Regions from separate parts of the Oricola indica genome, predicted to be linked through region 1. Evidence: riboswitches for the same ligand, from Rfam matches in the RefSeq annotation. Region 1 holds a riboswitch; the other holds the start of a gene.
The links. A riboswitch is a leader RNA that binds a small molecule or an ion and turns the genes downstream of it on or off. The one in region 1 is predicted to bind glycine.

Region 1 (4,855 bases):
ACGCGACCTGCGTGCTGCCCTACGATCCGGAGCGCCGGGTCGTCACGCTGGTGCGCCAGCCCCGCGCCGGGCCGCTCTTCGTCGGCGCGGACGCGCTGCTGCTGGAAGCGCCGGCGGGTGTCACCGATGGCGAGGACCCCGCCGATGCCGCGCGGCGCGAGGCGATGGAGGAAACGGGGCTCCGGCTCTCCGATCTCGAGCCGGCGGGCGCACTGTGGACGATGCCAGGCTGCGCGACGGAGAAGATGCATCTCTATCTTGCGGCCTATGGCTCGGCAGACAGGGTGGGCGCGGGCGGCGGCGCGGAAGACGAGCATGAGGAAATCGAGGTCGTCGAGATTTCGGCTGCCGAGGCCGTCCGGCAGGCGGCCAGCGGTGAAATCTGCGACATGAAGACCGTTTTCCTGCTGCAGGCGTTGCGGTTGCGCCGTCCTGAGGTGTTCTGATCCGGGTCAGTTCGCCAGCAATCCGGCGATGACTGCAACAATCGTGATCCCGACCAGAATCGCAACCTGACCGCGCGGCGCCTTCGTGCCGCCACTGGCGAACAGCGTGGTCGTCACGCCGAGTGTTACAAGCCCGATCACGAGGCCCGGGAGCGCGACGAGCGGGGCCGGAACGGCGACACCCGTGGCATAGAGCCAGAGCATCCATGCGGTCGTGCCGGCTGCCGCCATCAGCGCGCCGCCGAACAGGCGCATGAAAGCACCGATGACAGTGCGCACGCCCGGGTCGAGATCCTGCCAGGCCTTGCCGGTAACCTGCTGATGATAGGGAAAATAGGTTTTCGCCAACAGGAGCTTCAGCGCGAAGGCGAAAGTTCCGAGCGTCGCCAGCGCGAAGAGCGCGATTGAAACCGTTTTCATGTCTGTCCCCTCCCGGTGCGCGACTGGTCACGCTACGGAAGGCTAACACGAAAAAGACCTCCGGGCCTATGGCCCGGAGGTCCGCATATCAGGGATATCGCGAGGAACCCGGCTGCAATCAGGAAACCGACTTGAGGCGCTTGCCTTCGGGATCCTTCTCGACCGTCTTGGCGATGTCCTTGGTCCATGCGGACACGGCGGGTACGCGGCTGCGGTCGACGCGGTAGGCGAATTTTTTGGCGACGTCGACAACCTCGTCGAGCAGCCCTTCCTCCAGCGTGATCGGGTCGAGGCCGAGGCCGAGGAACTTGTCGTTCTTCACGATCAGGTCGTTCTCGGCGGCCTCCTTGCGCGGGTTGGGCAGGTAGGCGACTTTCGCACCGGTCATCTTGGAGATCATCTCGGCCAGGTCGCGGACCCGGTGGGTCTCTGTCATCTGGTTGAAGATCTCCACCTTTTCGCCGGCCTTCGGCGGATTGTTCAGCGCGATCTCGATGCAACGCACCGAATCCTGGATGTGGATGAAGGCGCGGGTCTGGCCGCCGGTCCCGTGCACCGTCAGCGGATAGTCGATGGCGGCCTGGATGAGGAAGCGGTTGAGCACCGTGCCGTAGTCGCCGTCATAGTCGAAGCGGTTGATGAGCTGCGGGTGTTTGCGGGTCTGCTCGGTATGGGTGCCCCAGACGATGCCCTGGTGCAGGTCGGTGATGCGCAGCCCGTCATTCTTGGCGTAGAACTGGAACAGCAACTGATCGAGGCACTTGGTCATGTGGTAGATCGAACCCGGATTGGACGGGTAGAGGATCTCCTGGGAGACCGTGTCGCCTTCCAGCGTCTCGATGCCGACCGGCAGGTAGCCTTCCGGAATCGCGGCCCCGATGGTCGAGTAGCCATAGACGCCCATCGTGCCGAGATGGACGAGATGCGCGTCAACGCCCGTCTCGACCAGCGCGTTCAGCACGTTGTGGGTCGCGTTGACGTTGTTGTTGACCGTGTAGTTCTTGTGGCGGTCGGATTTCATCGAATAGGGCGCGGCGCGCTGCTCGGCGAAATGGATGATCGCGTCCGGCGTGTGTTCGACGAGCCACTGTTTGAACACCTCGTAGTCGCGGGCGAGGTCGATCAGGTGGAAATGGATCTTGCGGCCGGTTTCTTCATGCCAGATGCGCGTGCGCTCCTGGATGGAGTCCATCGGCGTCAGGGACTGAACGCCCAGTTCGGTATCGATCCAGCGACGCGACAGGTTATCGACGATATGGACTTCATGGCCCTGGTCGCTGAGATGGAGCGCGGTCGGCCAGCCGACGAAGCCGTCGCCGCCGAGAACTGCGATTTTCATGGGTATATTCCTGATTCCTGACGTCGTTGATGCCTGATAAAAGCGTTTTGTGACAGAAATGAAAAGCGGCTGTCACATTTCTCCGCCTTTAACAGGATTTCGTTGCGAAGGCGCGGGTTTTGCGATATGCGGCGACCAAGTATCGCACGGGAGAGACCGGGTCCACACAGGAGCCGGCGCCGAAGGAGCAACCGCCCCGGAAACTCTCAGGCAGAAGGACCGTGCGATCGGCAACAATCTGGAGAGTGGCGGCTTGCCGCCCACCGAAGGAGAAAGCCCGAGCCGGACGGTCCGGCCAGCGGCATCCAGCCAAATATGGCGGAGCCCTGGGCAAAGCTCTCAGGTTCCTGACAGATGGGGTGCGAGCCGAAAAAGCGCGCGAAGCGCCGGTTCGCCATGGTCATCTGAGAGGAACCGACATGACCCGAATAGCAGTCATTGGTGCCGGCATTGCCGGAACGACTTCCGCATGGTCGCTGATCCGCCGCGGCTACGACGTTACCCTGTTCGACCGCCAGCGTTACGCGGCGATGGAAACAAGCTTCGCCAATGGCGGCCAGCTATCGGCGTCCAACGCCGAAGTGTGGACCCACTGGTCGACGGTGCTCAAGGGTCTGAAGTGGATGATGCGCAAGGATGCGCCGCTTCTGTTCGACCCGAAGCCCGGCTGGCACAAGCTGTCCTGGGTCGCCGAATTCATCGCCAGCATTCCGCACTATGAGCGCAACACGATGGAAACGGTGCGTCTCGCCCTGGCCGCGCGTGGCCATATGGAGCGGATGGCGCAGGAGGCCGGCATCGAGTTCGACCGCGAAAAGCGCGGCATCCTGCATGTGTATCGCGATCGCAAGGGTTTCGATCACGCGGCCAAGGTTTCGTTGCTCTACGCCCAGGCGGGTCTCGACAGGCTTCCCGTTTCGCCGGACGAGATGCGGCGGATGGAACCGGCGCTGACCGGCGATTTCCATGGCGGCTTCTACACCGAGACCGATTCGACCGGCGATATCCACAAATTCGCGACGGGCCTCTCGGACGCGGTCGGGCGGTCAGGCGGGCGCTTCGTCGGCGGGGCGTCGGTGACGCGTCTCCAGCGCGATCCCGACGGCGTGACCGTGTGGTTCGAACAGGGCGGTGAACGCCACGAGGAACGCTTTGACGGCATCGTGATCGCCGCCGGCATCGCCAGCCGGGCATTCGCCGCGCAACTGGGCGACCGCGTCAACATCTATCCGGTCAAGGGATACTCGATCACCGTCAATCTCGACGGGGCCGAGAGCCGCGCCGCCGCGCCGTGGATCAGCCTGCTCGACGACGACGCCAAGATCGTCACCAGCCGGCTCGGCGCCAACCGTCTTCGCATCGCCGGAACCGCCGAATTCACGGGCGAGAACCGCGACATTCGCGCTGACCGGATTCGCCCGCTGACGCAGTGGTGCGAAACGATGTTTCCCGGCGTGAGCACGGAAAATGTCGTGCCGTGGGCCGGCTTGCGGCCGATGATGCCGAACATGATGCCGCGTTTCGGACGTGGGCGTGCGCCGCGCGTCTTCTACAACACCGGTCACGGCCATCTCGGGTGGACCTTGTCGGCCGCGACCGCCGAGGCGGTGGCGGACGTTATCGGAAACGACCTTCCGAGTGAAGGCCGCGCGCCGTTCTTCCGTCCGGTTCTGGTCGCCGCGGAATAGCGCAAAGCCGCATTTCAGCCCGCCGGACACGGTTCGGCGGGCGTTTGTCACCCTAACGTGACTTTCTGTTGAACCGGTGAGTGCCTATTCTCGGGGTCATGAAGGGAATGGGTGGCATTCGGTGAAACGGTCTTTCGCGATAACGGCAATTGCCGCAAGTCTTCTGGCACTGTCTCCGGCGGCCGCGCCGCAGGCGGATGAAAGTGTGCAGAAGCCGCTCGGGGTTGTCGAGCTCTTCACCAGCCAGGGCTGCAATTCCTGTCCGCCCGCCGATTTGGCGCTCGCCAAGTTCGCGGCGCGCGACGATGTGGTCGCCCTGGGCTACCATGTCGACTATTGGGACTATCTCGGCTGGCAGGACACGCTGGGTTCGGACGCCAATACACGACGACAATACGAATATGCCGAAGGGCTGAACCGTCGCGGCGTCTACACGCCGCAGGCGGTCATCAATGGCCGGTCGCATACCAATGGCGGGCATTACCGGGAAATTTCCGAGATGATGGCCCGCGACAAGGACCGCGGGCTCGGCCTGACCGTCGGACTGAGATTCGAGGATATGGGCGACCGCATGCGGGTGAGCGCCGAGGGCGCGCCGACCGGCGGCGACAAGATCCATCTCGTTCTGGTCTATTTCGTCCGGCAGGCGGATGTCGCGATCGACCGCGGCGAGAATGCCGGCAAGACGATTTCCTACGTCAATGCCGTCACCGATTACCAGACCATCGGAATGTGGGAGGGCGAGGCAATGACGGTGGATATTCCGCGGTCGGAACTTGCCGCCAAGAATGCCGATGGCTGCGCCGTCCTGCTCCAGAAAACCACGAAAGGCGGCCGTCCCGGTGCGATCATAGGCGCAGCCATCCTTCCCCGCCAATCATCCTGACGCTTTTTGAGCGATTATCGGCAGATCGCGAAAGCAAGGTACGGACCGGTGCGGTGTGGCATCGGGGGGCTGGGGG
Region 2 (4,855 bases), 2.9 Mb from region 1:
GCGCAAAAGCGCCGGAATCCCGACAAACCCTAACAAACAGATAATTTGTCAGACGAAAAAGTTCGAAAACGATTCGATTCGAAACGGCAGTCGAGCGACGAGGCGATCAAAGATGCCTCTTTATTAATGCCGCAGATGACGCCTCTCTTTCGTTCGCCCTTTGATAATGAAGAAATCAGATCGGGCACAATCGACATCGAGAGGCATTAACAGAATGCCGAGCGGATTGTCGCCACCAGTTGGCGCAGGAGCCTCAATCTAGATTCAAAGAGCGCATTCCCTCCGGACCGAGTCCCGGATTCGGGCCGATTCGGCAAACTTGCAAAGATCTACCGGCGTGGAAGCCAGCGCCCTCAAAGGCGCGAACCGTCCATCGGAATGGCAAGATCTCATTACAAGACCTCGCAATCGGCCAATTCTGTGTCTTTCGGGCAACAGCGCATCTCAAACCTTCGAAAATCCAAAATTTGCAGACCGAAACAGCTTGCCCCGCAATCCTGAGGAGAGTGTATTACGCTCCGGGATGGGCGAAGTTCGTCGATCTTTCAACCATGGGGTGAAGTTGTTAATGCCGGTTTGGGGGCAACCCGTCTGATAGAGCATTGGCACCTTTGATCCGTCGAAACTTTGACTGGAGGTCAGACAATGAAAATCAAGAGCCTACTTCTCGGCTCCGCAGCGGCCCTCGTCGCTGTCTCCGGCGCTCGCGCTGCCGACGCCGTGATCATTCCGGAACCGGAGATGGTCGAATACGTCCGCGTCTGCGACGCGGCCGGTGCCGGCTACTTCTACATTCCGGGTTCCGAAACCTGCCTGAAGATCGCAGGCTGGGCCCGTTTCCAGATTAACCATACGTCGGACTCTTTTGATAATGGCGCTCTGGACGGATGGGGCACGACCGCGGAAGATGCCGGCAAGATCGGCTTCGCTTCGACCGGCCAGTTCAACATCTCGTCCTGGACCGACAGCGAGATCGGCCCGATCGAAACCTATGTCGAGTTCGAAACTCCCGGTGGCAGCGATGTTGACCTCGACGTCGTGAAGCTCTCGTTCGCTGGCCTGACCATGGGTTACTTCGGTGGCTTCTTGGACAACGGCATCAACGGCGAAACCGACTCCAACGGCCTGACCAACAAGTTCAACTCGATCCAGTATTCCGGCACTGCCGGTGCGATCAGCTTCGGTGCGTCGATCGACCAGAGCGCGGATCTCGGCAATGTGTGGGACAGTGAAGATGGGGCCAAGTTCGGTGTGACCGGCATGCTCGGCTTCTCATCGGGTGCCATCTCAGCGACCGTGGTCGGTTACTACGATCTCGGCACGGAATTGGGCGGCGTCGTCGTTCGCGGTTCGGCCGATATCGGGCCGGGCGCACTGCAGGGCCGCTTCACCTGGAACCAGGGCGGCAACGTGGCCGGTACGGGAACGTCCATGTACGCCACCGCGACGTCGGACAGCCCTGATCCGGGCGACGATGGTCACCTGCATTGGGTCGCCGAGGCGTCCTATGCGGCCCAGGTCAGCGACAAGTTGACCGTTACTCCGGGCTTCTCCTGGAGGCAGTGGCGCAACGACGAGTTCGGCAGCGAATCTGACGACCGCATGTGGAAAGCCGGCGTCACGCTCGATTACGCTCTGGCAGCCAACCTCGCGGTCAAGGCGAGCGTCCAGTACTGGGATTTCCGCGACGCTAATCGCTCTGCCGTTCCGGGCGGACTTGACGACGCCACGGGCTGGAGCAATTTCCTTCGCTTCCAGGCTTCGTTCTAATCGTCTGACGCAAGTCAGTTGATGAAAACCCGGCGGGCAACCGCCGGGTTTTTTTTGCGCGCTTCATACAGTCGACGCGATTGGAGCCCTGTCTACGGAATCGGCGTGACACGCACCTTTCCCCGCGCTAGTCTCCAAACAGCTCACGGGTTTCGGCCCGGTCCGTCAGTGGGAGAGCGCCGAAAGGCCGCCGAAGGGGAAATCGCCCGAAATCTCTCAGGCAAAAAGAACCGCTGACTGATCAAGGCACTCTGGAAAGTCGGGGCAAATGCCCCGCGCCGAAGGTGTAAGTGTTCCCGACAGAGTTCCGGGAATGCGAGTCTCTCAGGCTTCCGACAGAGGGGCACATCCCGCCATCGCCGATGGCCGGGTCGTGCTGACTGACGGAAAGGGTGCCGATGACCGAGAGCGATTCGCCGAAACAACTGCCACTTCACACGCTGCATGAGCGCGCGGGCGCGAAATTCGGCCCGTTCGCCGGATGGTCCATGCCCCTCTCCTATCCGCTTGGCGTGATGAAGGAGCATCTGCACACGCGGACCCATGCCGGATTGTTCGACATCTCCCATATGCGGCTTTTTGAGGTGGCCGGCACCGACGCCGCAGCGTTCATTGCCCAAATCTGTCCGGTGGAGGCCGGCTCACACCCCATCGGGGCGAGCAAATATACCTTCCTGCTCAACACCGACGCAGGAATCCTCGACGACCTGATCGTCACCCGCCTTGCCGACGACCGCTTCATGATTGTCGCCAATGCGGCGCGTGCCGAAGCGGACGAAGCCTGGATGCGCGATGCGCTCCAGGACATGAATGCGACGATCGAAGCACTCGACCGGGTTTTTCTGGCGCTACAGGGGCCGGACGCGGCGCAGGTCATGACCGATTCCGGCTTCGACATCGCCGGAATGTCCTTCATGAGCGGGATGGAGCCGCGGCCCGGCTGGTTTCTGACGCGCTCCGGCTACACCGGCGAGGACGGTTTCGAGATCGCCCTGCCCCATGACCGGGCCGAAGCCTTCGCCGACAATCTCGTCATGGACGAACGCGTCGAATGGATCGGCCTTGCCGCGCGCGACAGCCTGCGCCTCGAGGCCGGTCTTTGCCTCTACGGAAACGATCTCGACGAATCGACCGACCCGATCAGCGCGGGACTGACTTGGGCTGTTCCGAAAAGCCTGCGCGAGGGTGGCTCCTATATCGGCGCCGAACGGCTGGCGGAAATCCACGCCTCCGGCCCGGAAGAAAAGCGCGTCGGGCTGCAAGCCGAGGGCCGGCAACCGGTGCGCGCCGGAGCAATTCTGACCGACAGCGACGGCAAACCCGCCGGACGCGTCACCTCGGGCGGGTTCGGCCCTTCCGTCGAGCACCCCGTCGCCATGGGATATGTGCGCACAGATCTCGCTCAGCCCGGCTCCGAGGTTACCGCTGATGTCCGCGGACGGCAGGTGCCGATGCGTGTGACCAAACTTCCCTTCATCGTCAAACGCAGCCAAAAAGGATGAACCCTTGAGCACCACCTATTACACCGAAGACCACGAGTGGATCCGCGTCGAAAACGGCGTGGCGACCGTCGGCATCACCGAACATGCCCAGGAGCAACTCGGCGACCTCGTCTTCGTCGAACTGCCCTCGCCCGGAGCCAGTGTCTCGAAAGGTGACGCGCTGGTGGTGGTCGAATCGGTCAAGGCGGCATCGGATGTCTACGCGCCGGTGGATGGCGAGGTGAAGAGCGTCAACGAGGCGCTGACGTCCGAGCCCGGTCTTATCAATTCGGCTGCGGAGGCCGATGGCTGGCTGTGGACGATGAGCATCGCCGACGAAAGCCAGCTCGAAGGCCTGATGGACGCCGACGCCTACAAGAACTCGCTGGACTGAGGATCGCCATGAACGCCGTGACAAGCGCATTCGACCGCCGTCATATCGGCCTGTCCGAGGCGGATATCCGCGCCATGCTGACGAAGATCGGCATACCGTCCGTTGAGACGCTGATTTCCGAAACCGTGCCGGCCGCTATCCGGCTCGATCGCCCGCTCGACCTGCCGGAGCCCGCGAGCGAGGCGCAGGCGCTCGGCGAATTGCAAGCCATGATGGCACGCAACACGGTGATGAAGAGCTTCATCGGCCAAGGCTATCACGGATGCCACGTGCCGCCGGTGATCCAGCGCAACCTGTTCGAGAATCCGGCCTGGTACACGGCCTATACGCCTTACCAGCCGGAAATCAGCCAGGGACGGCTGGAACTCCTGTTTCATTTCCAGACGCTTGTGGCGGAATTGACCGGCCTGCCCGTCGCATCCGCCTCGCTGCTGGACGAGGCGACGGCGGTGACGGAAGCCGTCGGCGTGGCGTTGCGCCATCATCGCGACAAGCGGCGCGAGATCGTCTTTGTCGGCGAACCGCATCCGCAGACACTCGATGTCGTCCGGACTCGTTGCCACGCGCTTGGCATGACCATCGCAGATGAGATCGGCGGGAACACCGCAGCCGTGGTCGCCTCATGGCCGGATACAAAAGGTGTGTATGGCAATCACACAGACACGATTTCGCGCGCGAAGGATGCCGGCGCGTTGATCGTCGCCGTCGCCGATCCGCTGGCGCTGACGCTGCTCGAAACACCCGCGTCATGGGGCGCGGATATCGCGGTCGGCTCGATGCAGCGTTTTGGCGTGCCGCTCGGCTATGGCGGGCCGCATGCCGGCTATATGGCGGTGTCGGATGCGCTGACACGGCTGTTGCCCGGCCGTCTGGTCGGCGAATCGGTTGATGCCATGGGCCGGCCGGCCTACCGCCTGGCCTTGCAGACCCGCGAACAGCACATCCGCCGCGACAAGGCGACCTCCAATATCTGCACCGCGCAGGCGCTGCTCGCCAACATGGCGGCGGCCTATGCGATCTGGCACGGGCCGAAAGGACTGCGCGCCATTGCAGAGCAAGTGCACGGGTTGGCGGCGCGCTTCGCGGCAGCCGCCGGCGTGACGGGCACCAGGTTCTTCGACAGCGTTACCGTCCGGGCTCCGGGCCAGGCGAAGGATATCGCAAAGGAAGCAGAAGCCGGCGGCAGACTGATGCGCGTGATCGATGAAGA

Region 2: it holds a riboswitch for glycine, as region 1 does, so the genes downstream of both, gcvT (glycine cleavage system aminomethyltransferase GcvT) here and ACQK2M_RS03635 (D-amino acid dehydrogenase) in region 1, are expected to answer to the same signal.

What each region holds. Positions count from the first base shown of each region.
Region 1 covers NZ_OZ245747.1:689,862-694,716, forward strand. Annotated here, with positions in the region: gene ACQK2M_RS03620 (NUDIX domain-containing protein) at 1-446, shown strand, start outside; gene ACQK2M_RS03625 (hypothetical protein) at 453-866, opposite strand; gene ACQK2M_RS03630 (NAD-dependent epimerase/dehydratase family protein) at 985-2,205, opposite strand; glycine riboswitch at 2,343-2,437, shown strand; gene ACQK2M_RS03635 (D-amino acid dehydrogenase) at 2,625-3,893, shown strand; gene ACQK2M_RS03640 (DUF1223 domain-containing protein) at 4,099-4,779, shown strand.
Region 2 covers NZ_OZ245747.1:3,549,523-3,554,377, forward strand. Annotated here, with positions in the region: gene ACQK2M_RS17845 (porin) at 646-1,770, shown strand; glycine riboswitch at 1,930-2,013, shown strand; gene gcvT (glycine cleavage system aminomethyltransferase GcvT) at 2,169-3,272, shown strand; gene gcvH (glycine cleavage system protein GcvH) at 3,277-3,645, shown strand; gene gcvP (aminomethyl-transferring glycine dehydrogenase) at 3,654-4,855, shown strand, end outside.